Regions from separate parts of the Oceanobacter sp. ABM4_470 genome, predicted to be linked through region 1. Evidence: predicted binding sites of a transcription regulator. Region 1 holds the regulator's gene; each other region holds the start of a gene.
What was found. The regulator sigma-54, encoded in region 1, starts transcription at its own class of promoters, with help from an activator protein. The targets are predictions, from matches to a motif close to TGGCACNNNNNTTGCTNT.
Positions count from the first base shown of each region.

Region 1 (4,365 bases):
TAGCGTATCCCGTTCTTTGCTGCAAATGACCTCCAAGGGCATGGGCATGACCACCATTCAGGACGCCAACGGCGAACTGTTGGGTATCTTCACCGACGGTGACTTGCGTCGTGCCATCGACCAGGGAGTTAACATCCAGACCGCCACCATTTCCGACGTGATGACCCGCAACGCCAAGAGCGTTCCGGCCAACATGCTGGCGGCCGAAGCCCTGAAGATCATGGAAGACGTGAAAATCAGTGCATTGGTTGTGGCTGAAGAAGGCAAGATTCTGGGGGTACTGACCACTCACGACATGTTGCGCGCCGGAGTTATCTGATGCGTAAGCGTTACCTGCTGCTGGTTCTGGCCGTCTTTTTTGGCATGTCGTTGCTGGCAGTGGAACGCTATACCAACGAACTGGTGATTGAAGAAGTTCACCAGTCCGTTGATGAACCTGATTACTACGGTGAAAACCTGCGTCACCGTCGCTTCAACGACGCCGGTGAACTGGAACAGTCACTGCGCGCGGAAGCCTCACGTCACTTCGACCAGAGCGGCGAAAGCATTCTCGACCAGCCAGTGGTGGAAACCACTGATGCCAATCAGCAACGCTGGCAGGCCTCTGCCGACCGTGGCCTGATTGCCGACTCCGATGCCGAAATCCGCCTGCAAGGCAATGTGTTGCTGGAATCCCGCGACCAAAGCAAGCCGATGACCATCACCACCGAATCGCTGATCTACAATCCGGATCAATCCCGGGCGTCGACCGACGACTGGGTTATCATCACCGACGGCACAAGTGAAACACGCTCCCAGGGTCTGAGCGTGGATACCAACCGCCAACGAATAGAACTCAAGCAACACGTGAGTACCCGTTATGTTCAAGAATAAGCTGGCCATGCTGTTAATGGCAGTGAGCCTGTTGCCGTTGACCGCCCAAGCCCTCGAAAGCGACTGGCAGCAGGAAATGGTCATCCAGTCCGACCGCGCCGAGCTTGACCGCAAAACCGGCATGGTGGTGTACGAAGGTGACGTTGAGCTGACCCAGGGCACCCTCAAGATTCAATCCGACCGTCTGGTGCTGATTCTGGAAGGCAAAAGCCTCAAGCAAGCCATTGCCGAAGGCGAGCCAGCCCGCTACGAGCAGCAAGTCAGTGCCGATAAGCCGGTGACCAACGCCAGTGCTGAACGCATCGACTACTTTGCTGCCGACAAGCTGATCAACTTCAGCGGCAACGCCGAACTGACCCAGGAAAACAACAGCTTCAGTGGCCAGCAGATTCGTTACGACATCACCGCCGAAACCGTCTCTGCCAGTGGTCAAACGCCAGCCTCCGACCAGTCGGACGCCAGCGGCGAATCCGATAGCCAGCGTATTCGCGTGATCATCCAGCCGCAGCAAACCGGCCAGGCTGACAGCGCCAACAACAACCTGGTGGACACGGACGAGGAGACAGCTGCGGAGACCAGTGAATGAAGACCCTCAAGGCGCAGCACCTGGCCAAAAGCTACGGCGGCCGGGAAGTGGTAAAGGACGTATCGCTGGCAGTTTCCAGCGGTCAAATCGTCGGTTTGCTGGGCCCCAACGGCGCCGGCAAAACCACCTGTTTCTACATGATTGTGAACCTGGTGCAGGCCGACAAGGGCCGTGTCAGCATCGACGATGAAGACATCTCCCACTTGCCGATGCACGGCCGCGCCAAGAAAGGCATTGGCTACCTGCCACAGGAAGCCTCGATCTTCCGCAAGCTCAGCGTTGAAGATAACATTCTGGCCATTCTGGAAACCCGCGACGACCTCAACAAGGCCGGCAGGCAGCAGCAACTGGAGCAATTATTGGACGAATTTCACATCCAGCACATTCGCAAAAGTGCCGGTATGGCCCTCTCCGGGGGCGAGCGCCGACGGGTCGAAATTGCCCGCGCACTGGCCGCTGAACCGTCCTTTGTGTTGCTCGATGAGCCTTTCGCAGGGGTTGACCCGATTTCTGTCGCTGACATCATGGACATCATTCGCCAGCTCAAAAACCGCGGTATCGGCGTGTTGATTACCGACCATAACGTGCGGGAAACATTGGCAATTTGCGAAAAAGCCTACATTGTAGGCGGCGGCCACATCATTGCCGAAGGCACCGCCGACGAAGTGTTGGCCAACGAACAGGTACGGGCTGTGTATCTGGGACAGGATTTCCGTCTCTGATCCGCAACGCTGCCAGAGATTCCGGTATTTCGCTGTTTGCAAAGCGAAACCATACAGGCATAGGCAGGGCGCAAAGCTTGCGTATAATGCACAGAACATGCCGATCATTGATGAACAGTAGCGCAGTATGAAAGCATCGCTTCAGTTAAAAATGGGTCAGTCGCTGACCATGACGCCACAGCTGCAACAGGCCATCCGCTTGCTGCAACTGTCGACTCTGGATCTGCAACAGGAAATCCAGGAAGCCCTGGACTCCAATCCCATGCTGGAACATGACGAGTCCGAGAACGAAGACTTCTCCTCCGAAGCCAGCAGCAACAACGACAATAACGAAACCGAAGTCACTGCCAGCACGCCGGAACCGGAAACCCAGGAACTGGGCGACCAATGGTCTGACGACAAAATGCCGGACGACCTGCCGGTTGACAGCGACTGGGACGACACCTTCCAGACCACCGCCAGCATTGCCGCAGGCCCAGGTCCTTCCGGTGACGATGATTTCGACTATGACTCCCGTCATGCCACCACCGACGACCTGCAAGGTCATCTGGAATGGCAGCTGAACCTGACGCCCATGAGCGACGTCGACCGCGAAATCGCCACTATGCTGATCGACGGTGTCGACGAAGACGGCTACCTGCACACCACCATCGAAGACGTGCTCGAAGCCATGGACCCGGAATCCGAGGTGGAACAGGAAGAAGTCGTTGCGGTACTGAAACGCCTGCAACAGTTCGACCCGGCCGGGGTGTTCGCTCGCGACCTGCGCGAATGCCTGTTGCTGCAACTGGCGCAACTGCCAAAAGACACCCCCTGGTTGACCGAGGCGCAACTGGTGATCAGCGATTTCATCAATCTGCTGGGCAGCCGCGACTACCCGACCCTGATGCGCAAAACCAAATTGAAGGAAGACAACCTCAAGGCGGTACTGCGACTGATCAAGGAGCTCAACCCGAAACCGGGGGCAGGCATCAGCGGCGAACAGTCCGAATACGTTGTCCCCGACGTCATCGTGCGTAACATCCGCGATGAATGGCGCGTCGAACTGAACCCCGACATTGCGCCGAAACTGCGCGTCAACGCCGACTACGCCTCGCTGGTGCGTCGCTCTGACAGCAGCTCCGACAACACCTTCCTGAAAGACCACCTGCAAGAGGCTCGCTGGTTCATCAAGAGCCTGCAAAGCCGCAACGACACCTTGCTGAAAGTGGCGACCAAAATTGTTGAATACCAGATCGAATTCTTCGAAGAAGGCGAAGAAAAGATGAAACCACTGGTATTGCACGACATTGCCGAAGCCGTTGGCATGCATGAATCCACCATTTCACGGGTCACCACCCAGAAATTCATGCACACCCCACGAGGCATTTTCGAGCTCAAGTATTTCTTCTCCAGCCACGTCAGCACCGACACCGGCGGAGAGTGCTCCTCGACCGCTATTCGCGCCATGATCAAGAAACTGATCAGCGAAGAAAACGCGCGTAAGCCACTGAGTGACAACAAAATTGCCACCATGCTGAGCGAAAAAGGCATTCAGGTGGCGCGACGCACCGTCGCCAAATACCGTGAAGCCATGATGATTCCACCATCAAACGAACGTAAACAGTTGATCTGATGTCAACAACAGGTCTAGTCTCAGTATTGGATCTGTAAAGGAGGAGCCGTTTTATGAGCATCACTATTAGTGGCCAACACGTTGAAGTAACGGAAGCCATGGAAGCCTATGTGAAAGAAAAACTGGTGCGCCTGGAGCGCCACGCCGACATCACGTCGGGTCAGTTTATTCTCAAGCTCGAGAAGGATCGCAAGATTGCCGAAGGCACCCTGCACGTAGCAGGTGCCGACATCAACGCAACGGCGACTCACGACGACATGTACGCAGCCATCGACCTGATGGCCGACAAACTGGATCGTCAGGTGCTTAAACACAAAGAGAAACTGGTTGCACGACAGCACGGACAAGGCTAACGCATGACCCTCCAAATCGCCGATATCCTGACCCCGGAACGCACCATCAATGACGTGACGGTTTCAAGCAAAAAGAAGTTGCTGGAGTTCATCTCCAGTCTGGTTGCGGAAGAACTGAGCGATAGCTCATCGGATGAAGTGTTCGAACGACTGCTAGGGCGCGAGCGCCTTGGCAGTACAGGTATCGGCGAGGGCATCGCTATCCCCCACTGCCGT
Region 1 is NZ_JBSWTR010000001.1:2,891,023-2,895,387, forward strand. It holds gene ACXADJ_RS12710 (KpsF/GutQ family sugar-phosphate isomerase) at 1-319, shown strand, start outside; gene lptC (LPS export ABC transporter periplasmic protein LptC) at 319-873, shown strand; gene lptA (lipopolysaccharide transport periplasmic protein LptA) at 860-1,459, shown strand; gene lptB (LPS export ABC transporter ATP-binding protein) at 1,456-2,181, shown strand; gene ACXADJ_RS12730 (RNA polymerase factor sigma-54) at 2,309-3,796, shown strand; gene hpf (ribosome hibernation-promoting factor, HPF/YfiA family) at 3,850-4,149, shown strand; gene ptsN (PTS IIA-like nitrogen regulatory protein PtsN) at 4,153-4,365, shown strand, end outside.

Region 2 (4,365 bases), 110 kb from region 1:
GATTCCGTCGCCATACGGGTGTGACCAATGATGTGGGAGCCTTTCATGCCCTTCAGGTTGAAGGTCTCGGCGATGTGCTCAGGCAAGCCCACTTCTTTCAGAATCTCGATGGAGTGACCCGCACTCAGAATCAGTACGTCCGGCGCTTTTTCTTCAATAAAAGCCGTTGCAGCAGCCGCGTCACAACCCAGTTTGAACACCGCTACGGTGGCGTTCTGGAAGAAATCAACCGAGGTATCCAGACCGGCTTTCACCGACTCGGCCAATGCCGCCCAGTCGTAGTTCATGTCTTCGTGACGCAAGGTCAGCTTGGTGCCGTTTTCTACTTCATCGCCATAGATGGCAAAGCCTGCACTGTCGGGACCACGGTCGGTCATGGCAATCAGCATCGGCTCGAACAAGGCGCCGATCTGGCTCTCCAGAGCCGGATTTTTCAGGTAAAGACCAACGATTCCACACATGGCGTTTTCCTCGTTAATTCGCAAAAAGTCGGGCGTCAGTGGTCGGGAGTCTGGCGCCGGGTTAATTCTTTTGTCGGACGCCGCAAGTCGGACGTCTGACGCATCGTTTGGCTTCGATATGCAGATTCAGGCCGCACGAAGCCGTACTGTATTTGCCAAAGCAAAAACAGCCTGTTTAATTTTTGATATTGCGTTTTCCGGGAGCGCGGGCCGCTGGCCCGCTTTTAATGCGGACGAGCCGTCCGCGCTCCCAGCAAATTAAAAGAACTCGGCGTAACGCTTCACTTCCCAGTCCGACACATGACGACAGTAATCAATCCACTCATCGCGCTTCAGCTTGATGAACTCGTCCATCACTGGCTGGCCGATGGCTTCGGTCAGAATCTTGTCGGCGGCCAGTGCTTCAATCGCTTCACCGAGGTTCTGCGGCAGAATTTCCACACCCAGCTCCTCGCGTTGGGCGGTTGGCATGGTGTAGAGGTTTTCGTTGATTGGCGCACCAGCATCTAACTGGCGTTCTACACCGTCCATACCGGCGGCGATGATGGCAGCGTGAACCAGATACGGGTTACAACCGGAATCTGGCAGACGGAATTCCAGACGACCGTACGGTACGCGCACCATGGCGGAACGGTTGTTGTCGCCGTAGCAAATGTAGGCTGGCGCCCAGGTTGCACCGGAAGCAGAACCACCCACTACCAGACGCTTGTAGGAATTCACGGTCGGTGCGGCGATGGCACACAGCGCCTTGGCGTGATGCAGCAAACCGGCACAGAAGTGGTAAGCCAGTTTCGACAGGCCCATACCGTTGCTGTCGCTGTCGTCACCAAACAGGTTGTTGCCGTTTTCATCCGCAATCGACAGGTGGAAGTGCATGCCGTTACCGGTACGGTCAGACATTGGCTTCGGCATGAACGAGCACACCATGCCCATTTCGTTGGCAATCTCACCAGCGGCCATACGTACAAAGGTGAAACGGTCGGCAGAGGTCAGCGCGTCGGAGTAGGTGTAGTTGATCTCGAACTGGCCGTTGGCGTCTTCGTGGTCAATTTGGTACACGTCCATGTCCACCGCTTGCAGGCTTTCCACGAATTTTTCCAGGAAAGCGCGGGAGCGGGACAGGCCCTTGTAGTCGTAACAAGGTTTGTCGAGCACGTCGGTATCGTCAACGGTGGCCAGTGAACCATCGTCGTTGCGTTTGAATACGTAGAATTCTGGTTCCAGACCGGTGTTCAGGGTCCAGCCACGATCTTCCAGACGACCCAGCTGATTCTTCAGCACCACACGGCTGTCGTAGCCGTATGGCTTGTCGTTAACGTGGCCATCACAGGCAATGCGAGCGTAGCCAGGCTGCCATGGCACGATGCTTATGCTGCTGAGGTCGCCGCGCGCCAGGAAGTCCGGGCCGTGTGGTTCCATACCCAGACCCCACACGGCAAAGCCCGCAAAACCGGCACCGCTTTCCACCACGCTTTTCAGGTGCGCAGCCGGAACCGACTTGGTTTTGGCGACACCGTGAATGTCGACGAACTGAGCCAGTACGTACTTGATCTCGTTGTCTTCCAGAAACTGTTGCGCTTCGCTCAGTGACATACTCGAACTTGCCATGTCTTGCTCCTCAAGTGCTGACCAGTGTAGCTACCGATCAAGTTTTCTCAATAGGAAATTTATTTTCCCTTAAGTGAATGCATAGCCTGTGCCACCTTATTTCCTGTCAGGAATATTTTTTTCAAATTGCTCTGCAGCCCTTGGTATACCTATAGTTAGTTAAGAAATTTTCCCCTTAAGAAAACCGATTTCAGTGCCTGGTGGGCCAGAATGGATGGATTTTGCGCCCCAAAAAAAATCAGAGTGCACGCAAAAGCACCACGACTGAGCACGGTTTTCTGGCATGAGCAGGGGTTGGTGAGGATGAGGAGTAGTAGTGATGAGCGAAAACGGCGAGCGCTTTAATCTCGACCAATACATTGCCATGAAGGTCAAAAAGGCCAGATTGGAAGAAGGGCTGAAAATTACCGATGTGGCGCGGATCTCCGGTATCAGTCAGGGCATGGTCAGCAAGATCGAAAATGCGCAGGTGTCGACCAGTCTGGAGACTCTGTCGCGGTTGTGTACCGCCATTGGTTTACCCATCTCCAAACTGTTCAATGATTACGATCGGCCAGACGGTGGCGCCCATTTCACGCCGTCCGGAGAAGGGCTGGAAGTGGTGCGTCGTGGCACCGACAAGGGCCACACCTACCAGCTGCTGACGTACCAGCGCGGCGGCAAGCGTAATTTTGAACCCTTCCTGATCACCATGGACGATTTGTCGGAAGTGTTCCCGACCTTCTCGCATCCGGGGGAAGAGTTCATCTATATATTGAAAGGCCGCATCGTCTATCGCCACGGCAACCATTTGTACGAAATGGGCCCCGGCGACAGCCTCACCTTTGATGCCGAAACCCCGCACGGCCCCGAGAAGCTGATTGAAGTGCCGTTGCAGCTACTGTCGATCATCAACTATTCGGAAGAGTCGTGAGGCTGTGATTGAACGCTGACTGCAACGGTTTTTCCCAAATTTTTAGAGCAACAATGGGCGTAATACCAATGGGGATCGTGCCGTCGGCGTCAAAAAACTATAAACTGATGGCCGTTGCGTAACAGGGTTACGGCAACAGGTTCTTTATTTGGCTTTGTGTTGGGACTCCGTTCATGTCGAGTTTTGGTTCTGTTTTTCTACCGGAAATGATTTCCGCCGTTTTTGATGGCTCTGAATGGCAAGCGCCAGAGTGGGTCCCAAGTGACCGCCTGACCCTGCACCCGGGCGCCCATGTGCTGCACTACTCCAGCACCTGTTTTGAAGGTTTGAAGGCCTTCCGCCAGCCAGATGGCCGCATTGCCATCTTCCGCATGGATCAGAACATTGCCCGTATGGCGCAAAGCTCGCACCTGCTCTACCTGCCGGAGTTTGAGCCGCAGGCGCTGGCCGACATGATCACCACCGCTGTATCTCGCTACGCCGATGAAATTCCGACACCGCCGGAATCCCTCTACATTCGTCCAACCCACATGGGCACCGAACCTTGTATTGGCAAGGCCGCTGCGCCATCCCTGCAATCGCTGCTGTTTGTGCTGCTGTCGCCGGTGGGTGACTACTTTGCCGGTGGTGCCAAGGCACTGCGCTTGCTGGTTGAACAAAGCGCTGCTCGCTGTGCGCCACACATGGGCATGGTGAAATCCGGTGGTAACTACGCCTCGGCCATGCACCCAACCATGGAAGCACGTAAGCAGTTCAATGCCGACCAGGTGCTGTTTGCACCGGGTGGCGATGTTCAGGAAACCGGCGCGGCCAACTTCCTGCTGATCGACGGCAATGAAATCATCACCAAGGCACTGGACTCCAGCTTCCTGCACGGTGTGACCCGCAGCTCCATCCTGACGCTGGCACGCGATCGCGGCATGACCGTATCCGAGCGTGAACTGACTGTGGCTGAACTGGTGGAACGCGCCAGCAAGCCGGGCTGTGAAGCAGCACTGTCTGGTACTGCGGCGGTACTGACGTCTGTAGGCACCCTGATCATCGACGGTGAAGAACACACCATTGGCTCCGGCGAGCCAGGCCCTGTAGTTCAGTCCCTGCGTGAAGAACTGAACAACATTCAGTGGGGTAAAACCGAAGACCGTCATGGCTGGCTGACCTACGTTTGATCTGCCAGACAGTAGACTGCAAATAAAAAAACCGGCGCTTCGAGCGCCGGTTTTTGTTTGTGGGGAGTGAGTTCGAGGTTTTGTTTCAGACTATTGAGAACAAGCTATATCGAGAGCGAGCTCTCTCCCACAATCTTGTTCCGATACCCGATACCCGATACCCGATACCCGATACCCGACACCCGACCTGCTCACAGCACCGCAACGGATTTGA
Region 2 is NZ_JBSWTR010000001.1:3,004,959-3,009,323, reverse strand. It holds gene ACXADJ_RS13350 (class II glutamine amidotransferase) at 1-461, opposite strand, end outside; gene glnT (type III glutamate--ammonia ligase) at 720-2,069, opposite strand; gene ACXADJ_RS13340 (helix-turn-helix domain-containing protein) at 2,389-2,982, shown strand; gene ACXADJ_RS13335 (branched-chain amino acid aminotransferase) at 3,156-4,151, shown strand; gene ACXADJ_RS13330 (molybdenum ABC transporter ATP-binding protein) at 4,343-4,365, opposite strand, start outside.
Region 2: the regulator sigma-54 is predicted to act here: its motif matches at 2,146-2,163, upstream of glnT (type III glutamate--ammonia ligase).

Region 3 (4,365 bases), 1.9 Mb from region 1:
GATCTGGAAGCGCATCATCACCTGGCACATCCCGGTATCAATGCTTGGGGCTCTGGCCATTTGCTCGCTTGTACTGGGCTGGGATGAAGACCTGTACACCCCGGTATCCCTGCACTTGTTGAGCGGCGCGACCATGCTCGGTGCCTTCTTTATTGCAACCGACCCGGTGTCCGCTTCAACCACCAAACTGGGCCGACTGATTTACGGCGCTGGCATTGGTATTTTCCTGTACCTGATCCGTACCTGGGGTGCCTATCCGGATGCCGTGGCCTTTGCAGTCTTGCTGATGAACTTCGCTGCTCCGTTTATTGACGCCTACACCCAGCCACGTACCTACGGCCACAAGAAAGCGGCCCGTGGCCTGAAAAAACCGGAGGCCAAATAATGAAAGAACTGTTCGCCTCCATTCGCAAAAACGCCGTTGGCCTCGGCTTGTTTGCCGTTGTCACCGCCGGTGCCATTGCCGTCGCCCAGGTAGGCACCAAAGAGCGTATTCAGCAGAACATTCGCGCCGCAGAAGCCCGCGCCTTGAATGAAATCGTGCCCGTCGGCAGCTATGACAACAACTTGCTGACCGATGTCACCACCGTCGATGAACGCTTTAACCAGCAACTGCTGGGGCCGTTGAAAGACGACGCCGCCATTCACATTGCTCGCCGCGATGGTGAAATCAGCACACTGATTTTCCCGGTCGTCGCCCCGGACGGCTACACCACCGTGATCGACATGCTGGTGGGCATTAACGCAGACGGTACCGTCGCCGGGGTACGAGTGGTTGCCCATCGCGAAACCCCGGGACTGGGCGACAAGATTGATATGAAAAAGTCCGACTGGGTGCTGGAGTTCAACGGCAAATCGCTGTTTGGTCTGGGTGAAGACGAATGGGCCGTTAAAAAAGATGGCGGTGCCTTCGACCAATTCACCGGTGCCACCATTACCCCGCGCGCCGTTGTTGGCGCTGTAAAACATGCGCTGCAGTTTTTTGAGCTGCACAAGGCTCAGCTGTTGAGCCTGCCAGCCACCGATTCGTCCGAGGAGCAACACTGATATGGCCAAATCCCTTCAGGATATTTCCCTCGACGGCTTGTGGAACAACAACCCGGCGCTGGTTCAGCTGCTGGGCTTGTGCCCGCTGCTGGCCGTAACTGGTTCCGTCGTGAATGCCCTGGGCCTGGGCATGGCGACCATGATGGTACTGATCGGCTCCAACTTCTCGGTGTCGCTGATTCGTAATCATGTGCCAGATGCCGTGCGCCTGCCGGCCTTCGTTATGATTATTGCTTCGTTCGTAACCGTGGCTGAACTGGTGATGCAAGCCTTCACCTACGAACTCTATGAAGTGCTGGGGATCTTTATCCCACTGATCGTAACCAACTGCGCCATTCTGGGCCGTGCCGACGCCTTTGCCTGTAAAAACCCGATTCTGCCTTCGGTGGTCGACGGCTTTATGATGGCCATGGGCTTCACCGTGGTACTGGTGCTGCTGGGCGCCATGCGAGAGATTCTGGGTCAGGGCGTGCTGTTCTCCGACATGCAACTGCTGTTTGGCCCAATGGCGGCCAACTGGAAGATCGAGCTGTTCAGCAATTACCCGGACTTCCTGTTTGCCATCCTGCCTCCTGGTGCTTTTGTGGCGATGGGCCTGTTGATTGCCGTGAAAAACGTGATCGACAAACGCATCAAGGATGCTGCCGAAGCTCGTAAAGAGCCCGTTGAAGCCAGTGCTCCGAAACGGGTTCGGGTAACCGGCAAGGTAGGCTGACCTTCTGCTCACTTCTATGCGCCTACTGCCGGAATCTGGCAGCAGGCGCATCCATTCTCCCAACCCCAGAAACGCTCCGGCAGAATTAAATCCTGCGGCCATTCCACTGCAAAAGAGCGTCAGCCACGCCGACCGTGCTGCTATTTTTGGTAATTCCGCGGCACACAATTCATGAGCCACCAGCACATATTCCACGCAGACTATTCAGCTCGCTCTGCAATTTATTTTTCTGACCAATCTCTCCGCTAATCACCTATTCAGCCATCAGTCCAATCACCGAGCCGATTCAGCAAAAAGCGGCAGATAATTCCTGAAACCATCCCTGTAGGGGCAAGCAAAGCCGCTGAAGGCCTTGCCATATGGGCTATTGGGTCAATCAGGATCATGACAGCGTCTGCGCCTCAAGAAAAAGTACCGCCGCCGCATTAACAGCCCTCTTCCACCATTTAGCATCGGTAATACTGTCACCCACAAACAGCAGCACCGCTTGCGCCGATACGTTGCTGCGGGCTATTGATACTTTCGTTTGCACTATTTGTGAACTTGCACATATTCCAAAAACCCCAGTTTTACAGGCGGTGTTACGTATCGCCCCAATTGCGTGCACCCGCTTCGCACAGATACGCAGCACAATGCCCTAAAAAAATGCACCCTTTTAGGGCCTTTTATAACCCTTAGCAATCTTTTCCTATTTCAACTTTGGTTTTCAGAATTTAATTCTCTAAAAACAGGGTTTTTATCCATTTGTACTTTTTATTTGGTTTTATCAACAGGACTTTCAGGGTTGGCATTGTCTTTGTATTACATAGAGGCACCAAGAGACTGATGAAACAACCTACTAAAAATCAGGGAGCTACACCTATGTTGAAAAAGCTGACTACCGCAGCAGCAGTACTGTCCATGGGCATCGCAGCATCTGCACAGGCAGGTACTCTGGACGATGTTAAAGAACGCGGCATGCTGTCATGTGGCGTAAGTACTGGTCTGGCTGGCTTTTCTCAGAAGGATGAGAAAGGCAACTGGAGCGGTATGGATGTCGACGTATGTAAAGCAGTAGCCGCTGCTGTACTGGGTGACGCCAACAAGGTGCAATACAAGCCACTGACTGCGAAAGAGCGTTTCACCGCCCTGCAGTCTGGTGAAGTCGATATGCTGTCCCGTAACACCACCTGGACTCTGACCCGTGACGCTTCTCTGGGTCTGAACTTCGCTGGCGTTAACTACTACGACGGTCAGGGCTTCATGGTTTCCAAGAACCTGGGTGTTAAATCCGCACTGGAACTGGACGGCGCTGCCGTTTGTATCCAGGCCGGTACCACCACCGAACTGAACCTGGCTGACTACTTCCGCGCTAACGGCATGAAGTACACTGCCATCACTTTCGACACCTCTGACCAGACTCGTGCTGGCTTCGAAAGCGGTCGTTGTGACGTACTGACGTCCGACCAATCCCAGCTGTACGCCATCCGTATTGGTCTGAAAAACCCATCCAACGCCGTGGTTCTGCCAGAAGTTATCTCCAAGGAGCCTCTGGGTCCTGTTGTTCGTCAGGGTGATGACGCCTGGTTTAACGTGGTTAAGTGGTCTCTGACTGCCATGATTGAAGCTGAATACCTGGGTCTGGACAGCGCCAACGCTGACAAGATGGTTAAGTCGGGTTCTCCTGAGCAGAAGCGTCTGCTGGGTGTGGAAGGCGATTCCGGTGAAAAACTGGGCGTAGGCCAAAAGTGGGCTTACAACATCGTCAAGCAGGTTGGTAGCTACGGCGAATCCTTCGAGCGCAACGTTGGTAAGGGTTCCCCACTGCAAATCTCTCGTGGTCAAAACGCTCAATGGAATAAGGGCGGCCTGATGTACTCCAACCCAATCCGTTAATTCGGGTTTATTCCGCTACACCTGCCCGCCGCTGTTCTGCGGCGGGTAATTCCACCAAGAGATAATTATGACAAACGCATCCAGCTCAACTAAAGGGCAAGGATCTGCCCCGGCGTTTTATAACAATCCTCATATCCGAGCGGTTTTCTACCAGATTTTGTTGGTAGCGGCGCTTGGCTATTTCCTGCTGACCATTATTGGTAACACTCTGGCCAACATGGAAGCTCGCGGCATCAAGACCGGTTTCGACTTCCTGACCACGACGGCCGGCTTCGACATTCTGATGTCGTTGATTCCTTACGATGCCAGCTATACCTACCTCGATACCTTTTACGTTGGCTTGCTGAACACGGTTCTGGTCAGCGCCATCGGTATCGTTCTGGCCACCATCGTTGGTTTTATCATGGGCGTTGCCTATTTCTCGCCAAACTGGCTGATTCGCAAGGCGTCTGTGGTGTACGTAGAAACCTTCCGAAACATCCCGTTGCTGCTGCAAGTATTCTTCTGGTACTTCGCAGTGCTGGCGGCACTGCCCAATGCTCGTAACAGCCTCAACCTTGGCGATGCTTTCTTCCTTAACATCCGCGGTCTTTACCTGCCAAAACCACTGGAGGAGCCCGGTGCAATGGTGGTTTACGTTGCCATGGCCGTTGCCGTTGTAGGCACCTGGTTCTTTGTTCGTTATGCCAAAAAGAAGCAGGATCTGGAAGGTACCCAGCTGCCAACGT
Region 3 is NZ_JBSWTR010000001.1:993,639-998,003, reverse strand. It holds gene rsxD (electron transport complex subunit RsxD) at 1-385, shown strand, start outside; gene rsxG (electron transport complex subunit RsxG) at 385-1,047, shown strand; gene ACXADJ_RS04320 (electron transport complex subunit E) at 1,049-1,762, shown strand; gene ACXADJ_RS04315 (amino acid ABC transporter substrate-binding protein) at 2,624-3,637, shown strand; gene ACXADJ_RS04310 (amino acid ABC transporter permease) at 3,705-4,365, shown strand, end outside.
Region 3: the regulator sigma-54 is predicted to act here: its motif matches at 2,548-2,565, upstream of ACXADJ_RS04315 (amino acid ABC transporter substrate-binding protein).